Regions from separate parts of the Nonomuraea sp. B12E4 genome, predicted to be linked through region 3. Evidence: riboswitches for the same ligand, from Rfam matches in the RefSeq annotation. Region 3 holds a riboswitch; each other region holds the start of a gene.
The links. Region 3 has a riboswitch for thiamine pyrophosphate ahead of ABGB18_RS22170 (FAD-dependent oxidoreductase). Riboswitches for the same ligand answer to the same signal wherever they lie in the genome.
Positions count from the first base shown of each region.

Region 1: it holds a riboswitch for thiamine pyrophosphate, as region 3 does, so the genes downstream of both, ABGB18_RS35165 (cytosine permease) here and ABGB18_RS22170 (FAD-dependent oxidoreductase) in region 3, are expected to answer to the same signal.
Region 2: it holds a riboswitch for thiamine pyrophosphate, as region 3 does, so the genes downstream of both, thiD (bifunctional hydroxymethylpyrimidine kinase/phosphomethylpyrimidine kinase) here and ABGB18_RS22170 (FAD-dependent oxidoreductase) in region 3, are expected to answer to the same signal.

Region 1 is NZ_JBDPME010000021.1:70,767-74,979, forward strand. Features, by position in the region: gene ABGB18_RS35155 (PAS domain S-box protein) at 1-381, opposite strand, end outside; gene ABGB18_RS35160 (methylated-DNA--[protein]-cysteine S-methyltransferase) at 562-1,128, shown strand; gene ABGB18_RS35165 (cytosine permease) at 1,120-2,496, opposite strand; TPP riboswitch at 2,487-2,600, opposite strand; gene ABGB18_RS35170 (rhodanese-like domain-containing protein) at 2,674-2,997, opposite strand; gene ABGB18_RS35175 (DNA-formamidopyrimidine glycosylase family protein) at 3,036-3,914, opposite strand; gene ABGB18_RS35180 (transcriptional regulator) at 3,981-4,213, opposite strand, start outside.
Region 2 is NZ_JBDPME010000045.1:33,072-37,284, reverse strand. Features, by position in the region: gene ABGB18_RS46275 (hypothetical protein) at 1-277, shown strand, start outside; gene ABGB18_RS46270 (hypothetical protein) at 274-474, shown strand; gene ABGB18_RS46265 (NUDIX domain-containing protein) at 518-1,033, opposite strand; gene thiD (bifunctional hydroxymethylpyrimidine kinase/phosphomethylpyrimidine kinase) at 1,039-1,842, opposite strand; TPP riboswitch at 1,834-1,929, opposite strand; gene ABGB18_RS46255 (MFS transporter) at 2,233-3,441, shown strand; gene ABGB18_RS46250 (Type 1 glutamine amidotransferase-like domain-containing protein) at 3,444-4,064, shown strand; gene ABGB18_RS46245 (beta-eliminating lyase-related protein) at 3,958-4,213, shown strand, end outside.
Region 3 is NZ_JBDPME010000009.1:207,672-211,884, reverse strand. Features, by position in the region: gene ABGB18_RS22180 (thiazole synthase) at 1-593, opposite strand, end outside; gene thiS (sulfur carrier protein ThiS) at 586-786, opposite strand; gene ABGB18_RS22170 (FAD-dependent oxidoreductase) at 783-2,111, opposite strand; TPP riboswitch at 2,101-2,217, opposite strand; gene ABGB18_RS22165 (FAD-dependent oxidoreductase) at 2,270-3,439, shown strand; gene ABGB18_RS22160 (Rv2175c family DNA-binding protein) at 3,470-3,844, shown strand; gene thiE (thiamine phosphate synthase) at 3,822-4,213, shown strand, end outside.

The DNA.
Region 1 (4,213 bases), on a different contig from region 3:
GTTTCTGGCCATCTCGTCGGCCCTGGCCAGGTAGTGCACGCAGACGTAGCCGGCCACCGCGCTGCCCAGCCGCAACGCGCTGATGTCGACCCGCACGTCCAGGAGGGTCCCGTCGCTGCGGAAGCGTTTAGTACGCAGGGAGACCTGGCCTCCGGTGCGTACCCGCTCCAGCACGGCGTTGTGCTCGGCCACCAGCTCGCCCGGCACGATCGGCGCGCGCCGCCCGAGCATCTCCTCCGCCGTCCAGCCGAACAGCCGCTCGGCCTCGGCGTTCCAGACCAGCACGCCCTGATCCCGGTCGAGCGCCACGACGGCGTTGGGTGAGCTGGCGAGCACCGCGCGAGCGATCTCGTCGTCACTACCGGCCCATTCGTCCCCCACACCTCCATAGTGCCCGTGGCGCGGTGAGTCCGTCGGGCGATCCGTCCGATACGCTGCGAGCACCGCACAACACAGTTGCGGGCACCGCACCACACAGTGCGGGCACGGCACAACACAACGGCGGGCACGGCGATTCGCCCGCGGTGCGGGCATCGCGGCTACACGCGGGAGGGTGACGGAATGTCGAGCGGTGATCTCGATGCCCTGCTGCGGGTGACCTCCAGCACCTACCGAGGTGAGACTCCGCCCGACATCGCGTTCGGCACCTACGACGGTGCCGTGGGCAGGCTGGTGCTGGCCGTGACGGGCAAGGGCGTCGCGGCGTGCAGCTTCGAGCCGGAAAACAGCGTGTACGAGCTGGTCACCAGGCATGTGGGCACGTTCATCGGGCCCGAGCCGGGCCGGCTCGACCCGGTGCGCAGGGAGCTGGACGCCTACTTCTCCGGCCGGCTGCGCGCGTTCACCACCCCCGTGGACTGGGCGCTGGCCACCACCTTCGCGCGCACGGTGCTGCAGAAGACCATGGCCGTCCCCTACGGCACGACCACCACGTTCGAGGAGATCGGCCAGAGCATCGGCCGGCCGCGCGCGTTGCGGGCGATCGGCAACGCGCTGGCCTCCAACCCCGTCTGCGTGATCGTGCCCTGCCACCGGGTGGTGCGCGGGGACGGCACGCTCGGCGACTACGCGGGCGGTCCGGCCGCCAAGCAACACCTCCTCAACGTCGAGCAGCGCGCCTCAGCCTGACCGCCCTGCCCGCGCGGCCTCGGAGCCGGGCTCGGAGCCGGCCGCGCGGCGCCGCCGCGGCCAGCCGACGGCCAGCGTCACCAGCCCGGCCACCAGGGCCGCGCCCAGGGCGCCGTTCATCCACGGCTGCCGGGTGAACCCGATCGCCTCCCGTACCGAGGCCCACAGGGCGTCCCAGCCCTCCACAGTGAGGCTGGAGGTGGTCAGCCAGTACGCGAGGAAGCCGAGCCCCCACGGCACCAGCATCGACCAGCGCGACGGCGCGTCCTCGCCGGTGTTCCAGCGGGAGGCGCCGCCCAGCACGAAGTAGTCCACGGCGAGCACCGCGAACATCGGCACGAACACCGCCCCGATCACCGACAGGAACGCGCCGTACGAGGTGACGTCCACGACCAGCGCGATGGCGACGGTGAGCACGCCGATCGCGGCGGAGAACGCCCGCCGGTCCACCCTGGGCATCAGGTTCTGCAACGAGACCGTCGTGGAGTAGACGTTGGCGAAGGACTGGTCGGTCTCCCGCAGCACCAGGATGCCGAAGAACAGCGCGCCCACCGGCACCGCCACGAAGGGCCCGAACACCGACGTGCTGTCGGCTCCCACCGCCGCCGCCCCGGCGATGGCCACCGCGTACACGCCCAGCCCCAGGCAGGCCACCTGCGCCAGCGTGTAACCGCCGACCACCCCGGTGAACGCGGCCCTGCTCGACCTGGAGTGCCGGGCGAAGTCGGCCGCCATCGGCACCCACGACACCGACAGCGCGATCACGTAGTCCACGGCCGGGGCGAACGCGGTCCAGGATCCGCCCGCGTGCACGGGGGCGTCCGAAAGGAAGAACCAGGCGAACCAGAGCATCGACACGATCACCCCGACGGTGACGTAGCGGCGCAGCAGCCGGATCGAGCCGAGCGGCCAGATCGTGAGCGCGGTGGTGAGCACCCCCGCCACGATCACCCACACCTGGTAGGGCACCCCGCCGAAGATCGCGGAGGCGGCCTTGGCGATCACCCACAGCTCGAACGCCCCCCAGCCGAGCATCTGCACGACGTTCAGCACCGTGGGGACGTAGGAGATCCGGGCCCCGAACAGCCCGCGCAGCAGCACCATCGCCGGCTGCCCTGTCTGGGTGCCGGGGATGGCGGACAGACCCACCATGGCCGTGCCGATCAGGCTGCCGACCACGGCCGCCAGCAGCGCGGCGCCCAGGCTGAGCGGCGCGTTGCCGAGCGGGTCGAGCAGGAACATGGCCCCGGAGAAGCCGAGGAGGCTGACACCCAGGTTGGCCCAGAGCGCGCCCTGGTCGAGCACGCCCAGTGTCTTCGGCGGCCGTCCTTCGAGAGTCAGGGGAACTTCGTTGACGGCATGCGACATCGCACACTCCCTACGCCGGCATTATCCGGACAGGTTCAGGCGGTCGGCAGCGGATCAGTTGCTGCCCTCTCAGCCCGGCACCCCGAGCTCCCGCGACGATCTGTAATTGGCGCCCTCATCATGCCCTAATGACGGCGAAACCGCCATAGTGGGCGTTGTCTCACCGTACAAGCCGCCTCACGCGACGAAAGGCGGCTGCCCGGTCTCGCTGACCATCGGGCGCCGCGCCGACTCCCATGACTGCATGCCGCCGCCGACGTTGACCGCGTCTCGTCCGAGCTGGGTGAGCCAGGCCGCGACCTGCATCGATCGGCCGCCCACCCGGCACACGACGTAGACCGTCCGGTCGCTGGGCACCTCGTCCACCCGGCCCTGGATCTGCGTCATGGGGATGTGCACGGCCTCGGGGGCGTGCCCCGCCACCCACTCCTCCTGCTCCCGCACGTCGAGCAGGTAGGCGTCGGACGGAAGGGCACTGGGGTCGATCTCAGGAACGCTCATGACTCCATCATCTCGCGTCCGGCACGGGCCCCGACCACCTACTTGAGCAGCCGGGACAGGCGGCGGTCGGCCAGCGGTTTCCCGCCCGTCTGGCAGGTGGGGCAGTATTGCAGCGACGAGTCGGCGAACGACACCTCGCGGATCGTGTCGCCGCACACGTCGCACGGCTGCCCGGCCCTGTTGTGCACGCGGAGGCCGGACTTCTTCTCCGCCTTGAGATCCTTGGCCGCCAGCCCGTGCGCCCGCTCGACCGCCTCTCCCAGCGTGGTGACGATGGCCTCGTGCAGGTCGGCGATCTGCGCGTCGGTCAGCGTCGCCGCGATCTTGAACGGGGACATCCTGGCCGCGTGCAGCACCTCGTCCGAATAGGCGTTCCCGATGCCCGCGATCACCTTCTGGTCGCGCAGCAACCCCTTGATCTGCGTACGGTTGCCGCCCAGGATGCGCTTGAGCGCGGCCACGGTGAACGACTCGTCCAGGGGGTCGGGGCCGAGGGCGGCGACGCCCGGCACATCGTCTGGATTTTTCGTGACATAGACGGCCAGCCGCTTCTGCGTCCCCGCCTCCGTCAGCTCGAACCCCGGCGCCAGCCCTTCCTCATCGGGCGCCAGCCGGACCCGGACCGCGAGCGGGCCCTTGCCCGGGCGGACGGGCTTGGCCCCCGAGAGGTCCTCCCGCCAGCGCAGCCATCCCGCCCGGGCGAGGTGGATGATCAGGTGCAGCCCGTCGCAGTCGAGGTCGAGGAACTTGCCGTGCCGCGACACGCCGGTCACCGTGAGCCCGCCGAGCGCGGTGGCCGGCGGGTCGAACGTCTTGAGCGCCTGGAACGCGACCACGTCGACGCCCAGGATCGTACGGCCCACCGCCCGCTCGCGCAGGAAGTGGACCAGCGACTCCACTTCGGGAAGTTCCGGCATGCCACCAGAGTACGGTCCCCATGAGCCCCGGCCGTCCACAGCCTGTGGACAACCGGGCGCGAGGGGCTAGGGCACGCTCCAGAAGGCCAGCTCGTGCGCCATCCCCTCGGTGAACAGCGCCTCCGCCCGCGCCGGATCGGGGCCGGCCTCGTCGATCATCTGGGCGATCCGCACGGTGAGCGCCTCGAACCCCGGGTCCGCGTACGTGTCCACCCAAGCCCGATATCTCGGTTCAGCAGGCGGATTCTTAGCCAATATCCGCCCAAGGTTCGAATATCCCCACATACACGGATAAAGCG
Region 2 (4,213 bases), on a different contig from region 3:
GCTCGTCCGCGAGGAGCCGGTGCTGCGCCTGCGGATGGCCTATGGCTTCTTCACCTACGCCTCGTTCGGCGTGCTCTGGGCCAGCTACGGTTTCCTGCTCGCCCGCCCTCCCTACGGCTGGGACCAGGCGGCGATCGGGCTGTTCGCCCTCCTCGGCGTGACCGGGGCGACCGCGGCCCGCTTCGCCGGCAAGCTCGCCGACCGAGGCTGGGCCAGGTATGCGACCGGCGGGTTCCTCCTGGCCTGCGGCGCCAGTTACCTGCCGCCGCCTACATGACCGCCTACTTCCTCGGCGGCGCATCGGGCAGCGGCCTGTCGGCAGCCATCTATGCCAGTCATGGCTGGGCGGGCGTCTGCGTGCTCGGCGCCGCCTTCCCCGCCGCCGGTCTGCTGCTGTGGGTGATCGAGATGCTGGCCTCCCGGCGCGCCTCGGCCCGCCGGGCCGAGGCCCGCGCACCGGCCGTCCAGGACTGACTCTCGTGCCGGCCACACACCCGCCGCATAGGACCGGCGTGTCTCAGGGGTACAGCTCGAATGGCTCGGCGATGCTCACCTCCGCCAGGAACTCCGGCAGGAGCTGCGGCAGCCGGCGCGGGTAGACCCGATCCGTGCTGGAGCCGACCTCGGCGACCGGCCACCAGCGGAAGCCGAAGTAGTCCTCGATCTCGAAGTCCAGCATCTCCGAGCGGTCGATGTCCGGGCCGGGGACGTCGAGGCGGACGCGGACCACCACCTCGTGTTGCAGCCGCCGCGCGCCCCGGTAGCGGAAGGAGCTGTCACGCCGCCAGGTGGGAGCGCCGATCTGCGCGGGGCGGGTACGGATCCCGGTCTCCTCCCTCAGCTCCCTGATCGCCGCGTCGACATAGTCCTCGCCGTCGTCGATCCCGCCGCCTGGGAGCTCCCACCAGGTTCCCTTCTCCGGCATCGTCGGATCGCGGGTGTGGAAGAGCAGCAACCGATCGCGGGTGTCGAGGACGACGAGCCGGACCACGTCCCTCTCGATGATCGGCAGGTCGTCGGGCGGCTCGGCCATCCGCCTCACCACACCGCGTGGAAATGGTGGACGGGGCCGTGACCGCCCCCGACGCGCAGGCTGTCGGCGGCACGCAACGCGCCGGTCAGGTAGTCCCTGGCCGCTCGCACGGCGGCGAGCCAGTCCCGGTGACGCACGCGCAGCGCCGCGACCGCCGAGGACAGGGTGCAGCCGGTTCCGTGGGTGTGGCGGGTCGCGACCCTGGGCCCGGCGAGGTCGACCGGCTCGCCGCCGGCACTGAAGACGTCGACGCAGACCTCGCCGTCCAGATGGCCGCCCTTGAGCAGCACCCGCCGCGCACCGAGCGCGTGCAGCCGCCGTACCTGCTCGTGCATCTCCGCCACGGTGCGGGCCTGCGGCTCGCCGAGGAGGTCCGCCGCCTCCGGCAGGTTGGGGGTGATCAGGTCGGCGCGCGGGAGCAGCACCTCACGCAGCGCGGACACCGCGTCGGCCGGCAGCAGCCGGTCGCCGCTCTTGGCCACCATCACCGGGTCGAGCACCACGTACGGAGGAGAGAACCTGTCCAGTGCCGCGGCCACCGCGTGGATGACGGGGGCCCGCCCCAGCATGCCGATCTTCACGGCGTCCGCGGGGACATCGGCGAGCAGCGTGTCCAACTGAGCGCTGACGAACTCCGCGGGCACCTCGTGTACGCCGCGCACGCCTGTGGTCGTCTGCGCGACCAGAGCCGTGGTCACCGCCATGCCGTAGCCGCCGAGGGCGGAGAAGGTCTTCAGATCGCCGTGGATGCCCGCGCCACCGCTGGGGTCGGTGCCGGCGATAGAGAGGATTTTGGGAACGGAGGTCACCCGTGACGTCCCTTCGCTAGTGCGAACTAGATCAGGTTCTACGGGTGTGATCTCAGCCCGGCTCGCCGGGCACCCCGCGTCGCATACGAGCGTAACAGGCGCCGTAACGGTAACCCGGCTGCACCAGGTTTCGGACCCGTCACCGCCCGGCGAGGGGCAGGGGACCTACCACGGCCAACCATCGGCTACAGTGCTCATCGCCGCATGACTGAGGTGTCCTCCCTTTCGGGGTGAACCTCCGAGGACACTCGTGCCAAGCCCAGTCGACGCGGCCCGCCGGCTGATCCCTGCGGTTGCGTCCCCCGGATCCCCGCCTCCTCGAAACCACTTGGCGGGTGCGGTCCGGGTGACGGCACTGCCCCGTTGGATCGACCGGTTGGAGGAAGAACCGTGGCGTTGGAGCGTGCCCTGGTGCGGCTGCTGGAGCTGACCTGTGGCATCACGATCGCCAATGTCTACTACGCGCAGCCGTTGCTCCCGACGATCGCCCGCGAGCTGGGGATCGGCCCATCCGCGGCGGGGATGCTCATCACGGTGACGCAGGTGGGCTTCGCCTGCGGGCTGGTGTTCGTGGTGCCGCTCGGCGACATCATCGCCCGCCGCCCGCTGATCACCACGTTGCTCGCGATCGACGCCGTGGCCCTCGCGGTCAGCGCGGCCGCATCCGGGCCGCAGGTGCTGGGGGCCGCTGCCATACTGGTGGGCGCCTCGTCCGTGGTGGCGCAGATGGTGATCCCGTACGCCGCGACGCTGGCGCGCCCGGAGCACCGGGGCCGTACGGTCGCGACCCTGATGGGCGCCCTGCTGCTCGGGGTGCTGCTTTCGAGGACCTTCGCCGGGCTCGTCGCCGAGGTCTCCGGATGGCGCTGGGTCTATGGCGTGGCGGCCGGGGTGATGGCCGTCATGGCGGCGACCATGTACCGGATGCTGCCGGCCGGGGGCCGCGAGGTCGACCTCGGGTACGCCGCCCAGATGCGGGCCGTGCTGCGGCTGGCGCGCGGCGAGCCGGTCCTGCGCTGGCGGTCGCTGATCGGCGCCGCGCAGTTCGCCATGTTCAGCTGCTTCTGGTCCACCGTGACCTTCCTGTTGTCGGGCCCGCCGTTCGGCTGGAGCAAGGCGGGGATCGGCTTGTTCGCGCTGGTGGGCGCCCTGGGTGCGCTGTGCGCGCTGGGCGGCGGGCGGCTGCTGGACCGGCGGCGGACGCGCCTGCCGGTCACCGGGGGCGCGATCGTGCTGCTGGCGGGCTCCTTCGGCGTGCTCGCCGCCGGGCGGAGCAGCCTGGTCTGGCTGGTCCTCGGCGCGCTGCTGATGGACGTGTGCTGCCAGGTCGTGCACGTGACCAACCAGGCGGTCATCTACGACCTGGTCGACGCCGCCCGGTCCCGCCTGACCACCATCTACATGACCACCTACTTCTTCGGCGGTGCCCTCGGCACGGCCGTCGGCATCAGCGCCTACGACCGCTACGGCTGGGGCGGCGCCTGCGCGGCCTCGGCCGGCTTCTGTGGTCTGGCGGCGCTGGGCTGGCTGGCGACGTACCGGCACGAACGGCCCACGGCGGCGCGCCTGCCCGCGATGAGCGACCAGAGGGAGAACTGAACGTGCGGAAAGTGTTCCTCGGCTCCGCCGGACTGGGTGCCCTGCCGCCCTGGCTGGCGTCGCTCCCCCTGACGGCGAGGCACGCGGTCCTGGTGCCGACCGCGGCCAATCCGCTGCCCGCCGCCCCGTGGGTCGAGGCGGCGGACAGCCTGCTGCGGGGGGAGGGCATGGTGGTCGAGCGCCTCGACCTCGAACGGGCGGGGGCGGCCGATGTCGAACGCGCGCTGCGCGGGGCCGACCTGGTCTTCGTCGCCGGTGGGTATCCCCTGTTCCTGCTGGAGCACGTACAGCGGACCGGTTTCGACCGCGTCGTCGCGCCGGCGGTGCGCGAGGGCCGCCTCGGCTATGCCGACGTCTCGGCCGGCGCGGCGCTGGCCGCGCCGGACCTCGGCTACTACCGCGAGGCCGACGCCGCCATCGACCCCGGGGATCCAGGCGCGCCCGAATCGACGCGCGGCCTCGGCCTGGTGCCCTTCCTGGTGCTCGCCCACCGCAACCGGGGCCGGGCCGAGCGGCATGACCGGCAGGTCGCGCGGCACGGCGAGCAGGCGTACCTGTCGATCAACGACGACCAGGCCGTGGTCGTCCACGGCGGCACCTGGAAGGTGCGCGCCTCTCCGTGACCGCCCGCCGTCACGCCTGGGCGGCGGTGCTACTGCTCGTTCGGTAACCGCCATCATCCCTTCCAGCCGCGCCTTCATCAGCGACAACATGGCCGGCGCCTCGCCCGAGATAGTGCGGGCCGTCGCCGCGGCGACGGCCGGGGATGCCC
Region 3 (4,213 bases):
CCCAGCTCCATCGCCAGGGCGGCGTCGCTGGCCGTCCCGATGCCCGCGTCGAGGATCACCGGCACCGAGGCGGCCTCCACGATCAGCTCGATGTTGTGCGGGTTGCGGATGCCCAGCCCGGAGCCGATCGGCGCGCCCAGCGGCATCACGGCCGCGCAGCCCGCCTGCTCCAGCCGCCGCGCCAGCGCCGGGTCGTCACCGATGTACGGCAGCACCACGAACCCGTCGGCCACGAGCCGCTCGGCCGCGTCGAACGTCTCGATCGGATCGGGGAGCAGCGTCCGCTCGTCGGCGATGACCTCAAGCTTGACCCAGTTCGTGCCCAGCGCCTCCCGGGCCAGCCGGGCGGTCAGCACCGCCTCACCCGCGGTGAAGCAGCCCGCGGTGTTGGGCAGCACCTTGATGTCGCGCTCGCGCAGCACGTCCAGCACGGAGCCGCGGGCGCCGGGGTCGAGCCGCCGCATGGCCACCGTGGTCAGCTCGGTCCCGGACGCGGCCAGCGCCTGGTCCAGCACCTCCAGCGAGGGCGCGCCGCCGGTCCCCATGATGAGCCGGGAGGAGAACTTCTCCCCGGCGATGATCAGATCATCCACCTTGCACCGCCGTCAGAACCTCCACGCGGTCGCTGTCGCCGAGCACCGTCGTCTCCCACGAGCTCCGCGTGACCACCTCGTCGTTCACGGCCACCGCCACTCCGGTGGTGGCCACGGTCAATGTACGTACGGCCTGCGCCACCGTAATCCCGTCGGCCACCTCATGGGCGGCCCCGTTGATCGTCACAATCATGAAATTTCCCGAAATCTCTCTGGCGAGCACAACTCCGCCAACTCACCGTCGTCACCCACCGCCGCATCGGCCGCACCGCCTCCACCGGCCCCACCGGCTCCAGGGAAAGCGGCAGGCCCGCCCGCCGTGTCCGCCGCCACGGCGTCGGACACGAGGGCCGCCGTGAGGGGGGCCAGCAGCACGCCGCCGCGGTGGTGTCCCGTGGCCAGGACGAGCCCCGGCGTACGGGCCGGGCCGATGAGCGGCAGGTTGTCCGGCGTCCCCGGGCGCAGGCCGGCCACCACGTCGGCGACCTCCAGCTCCGTCACGCCCGGCACCAGCTCCCTGGCGTCGCGCAGCAGCTCGTAGAGCCCGCCGGCCGTCACCCTGGTGTCGAACCCCAGCTCCTCCTGTGTGGCCCCGACCACCAGCTCGCCGTCACCTCGGGGGACGAGGTAGACCGGCGAGCCGTGCACGGTCCCGCGCACGCACCGGCTGAGCAGCGGCTGCGGCGAGCGCAACCGCATGATCTGTCCCTTGATCGGCCGGACCGGCACGTCGGCCAGCTCGGTGCTCCAGACCCCGGCCGCCAGGATCACCCGGTCGCCCCGGATCTCCGGCCGCCAACCGGGTCCGGGCTGTTCGGGGTCCGCCAGGCGTACTCCGGCGACCCGCTCGCCGTCGCGCAGGAGCCCGCTCGCGCGCGCCCGTACGAGCGGCACGCCCAGGCGGTCGAGGGCGGTCAGCAGCGCGGCCGTCACCCGGCGCGGGTCCACCCAGGCGTCGCCGGGGGCCAGCAGCCCGCCGCGCACGGAGGGGGCCAGCATGGGCTCCAGGCGGCGGCACTCGCGGCCCGTCAGCCGCTCCACCCGCAGCCCCAGCTTGTCCATGAACGCCGCCAGCTCGTCCAGCGCCGCGAGGTCGTCGGCCCCGAACGCCACGTCGAGCGTCCCGTCCGCCCGCAGATCCAGCCCGGCCCGCGCCCGCGCGCTGATGCCGAACCCGCCGCCCGCGCCGTCCCCCGCGAGCCCGCCGGAGACGCCGGGATCGACATCACCCGCCGCACGCCCGCCGGGACTGGGAAGACCCGGGTCGGCGGCCGAGAAGCCCGCGTCGGCGGCCAGTTCGGCGGCGAAGGAGGGCCAGCGGCGCAGAGAGGCGACGCCCAGCCGCAGCAGCGGCCCCTCCGTGTAGGTGACCTCGCTCACCGGGGCCAGCATCCCGGCCGCCGCGTGCGAGGCTCCGCCGGCCGGGGCCGGATCCACCACGGTGACCGGCCGCCCCTCGCGGGTCAGCCGCCAGGCGATCGACAGCCCGACGACTCCGCCACCCACGATCACATCCATTCGCGCTCCCTTCGCCGGCATGATCCGGATCAGGTGTCTTGCGGTCGAAGGCCCGATGACGCCTTCCTCTCAGCCCGGTGACGGCCGGACTCCCGCGCGGCTTACGTCCCCAGCCTACGGCCTCGGTGCGACATCCAGGCACCGCCCCCGTTATGGTCATGAACGTGAACCATGTCGTGGTGGTAGGAGCGGGCCTGGCCGGCCTGCGGACGGTGGAGGCGCTGCGCGGGCGCGGATTCAGCGGCAGGATCACGCTGATAGGCCAGGAGCGGCACCGTCCCTACGATCGCCCGCCCCTGTCCAAGGCCGTGCTGCTCGGCGACGCCGACACCAGCTACGTGGACACCGATCTGGCCGCGATCGAGGTGGACTTCTGGTCCGGCGTCACGGCCAAGGCCCTGCGCCCCGGCGTCGTGGAGACGACGGAGGGCGAGCTGGGCTACGACGGCCTGGTCATCGCCACCGGAGCCGAGCCGATCAGGCTGCCCGGCGACGGCCCCCAGCACGTGCTGCGCACCCTCGACGACGCCCACGAGCTGCGGGCCATGCTGGTGCCCGGCGCCCGCGTCGCGATCATCGGCGCCGGCTGGATCGGTGCGGAGGTGGCCACCGCGGCCCGCCGCGCCGGGTGCGTGGTGACGGTGATCGAGGCCGGCCCCGCCCCGCTCGCCACCGCCGTCGGCGCCGAGATCGGCGCCCGCACCCAGCGCTGGTACGACGGCATCGACCTGCGGCTCGACACCATGGTCGAATCCGTGGACGAGGGCGGCGTGCGGCTGCTGGACGGCGAGTTCGTCGAGGCGCACGTGGTCGTCACCGGCATCGGCGTGCGCCCGGCGCTCGAATGGCTGGCCGCCGCCGACATCGACCTGCACAACGGGGTCGTCGTGGACGAGCACCTGCGCGCCTCGCTGCCGAACACCGTCGCCGTCGGCGACTGCGCCGCCTGGTGGTCGCGCCGCTGGCAGACCAGGCTCAGGGTCGAGCACTGGGACACCGCGCTCAACGCCCCCGAGGTCGCCGCCGCCACGCTGCTGGGCGAGGACATGGTCTACGATCCGGTGCCGTACTTCTGGTCGGAGCAGTTCAAGCACATGGTGCAGTACGCCGGGCACCACCCGGCCGGGGAGCGCCTCATCTACCGCGGCGACCCCGAGGGCCCGTGGTCGGCGGTCTGGCTCACGGCCGAGGAAACCCTCGCCGCGGTGCTGGCCGTGGACCGGCCGCGTGATCTCGTACAGGGGCGCAGGATCATCGAAGCCGGTCACCCTCTCGACGCGGAACGCCTGGTAGATCCAGAAGTCTCCCTACGGGATTGTGTTGTTTGAGCAAGCACGGCATGTGGTAGTTGTGGTTTCGTGACGCTTTCTGTTGCACAGATCGACCGGGAGACCGAGCAACTCGTCGACGAGTGGCTCACTCTCCCCGAAGTGGCCTCGCGCCTGGACCTATCGCTGGGGCGTGCCAAGCAACTCCTCAAGGACCACAAGCTCCTCGGAGTGCGCCGCGGGAGCGGCGGGCCTCAGGTGCCCGCGGTGTTCCTGGACGGCAAGGATGTGATGAAGGGCCTGCCCGGCACGCTGACCGTGCTGCAGGACGCCGGCTATGACGAAGTCGAGTCGCTGCGCTGGCTCTTCACCCCTGACGAGTCGCTGCCCGGGTCGCCCATCCAAGCGATCAAGGCCGGTCGCCACACGGAGGTCAAGCGACGTGCCCAAGCCCTCGGTTTCTGAGGCCCGCCTCTATCTCTGCACCGACGGCCGCCGTGACCGCGGTGACCTGGCGGAGTTCCTGGACACGGTGCTGGCTTCCGGCGTGGACATCGTCCAGTTGCGGGAGAAGGGTCTTGAGGCGCGTGAGGAGCTCGCGCTGCTCGAGGTGTTCCGCGACGCCTGTGACCGGCACGGCAAGCTGCTGGCCGTCAACGACCGGGCGGATCTGGCCTACGCCGCCCGGCCCGACGTGCTCCACCTGGGGCAGGACGACCTTCCCTTGACGGTCGCGCGAGAGATACTCGGCGACGACATCGTCATCGGACGGTCCACCCACTCCGCCGCCGAGGCTTCCGCCGCGGCCGTGGAGGAGGGCGTCGACTACTTCTG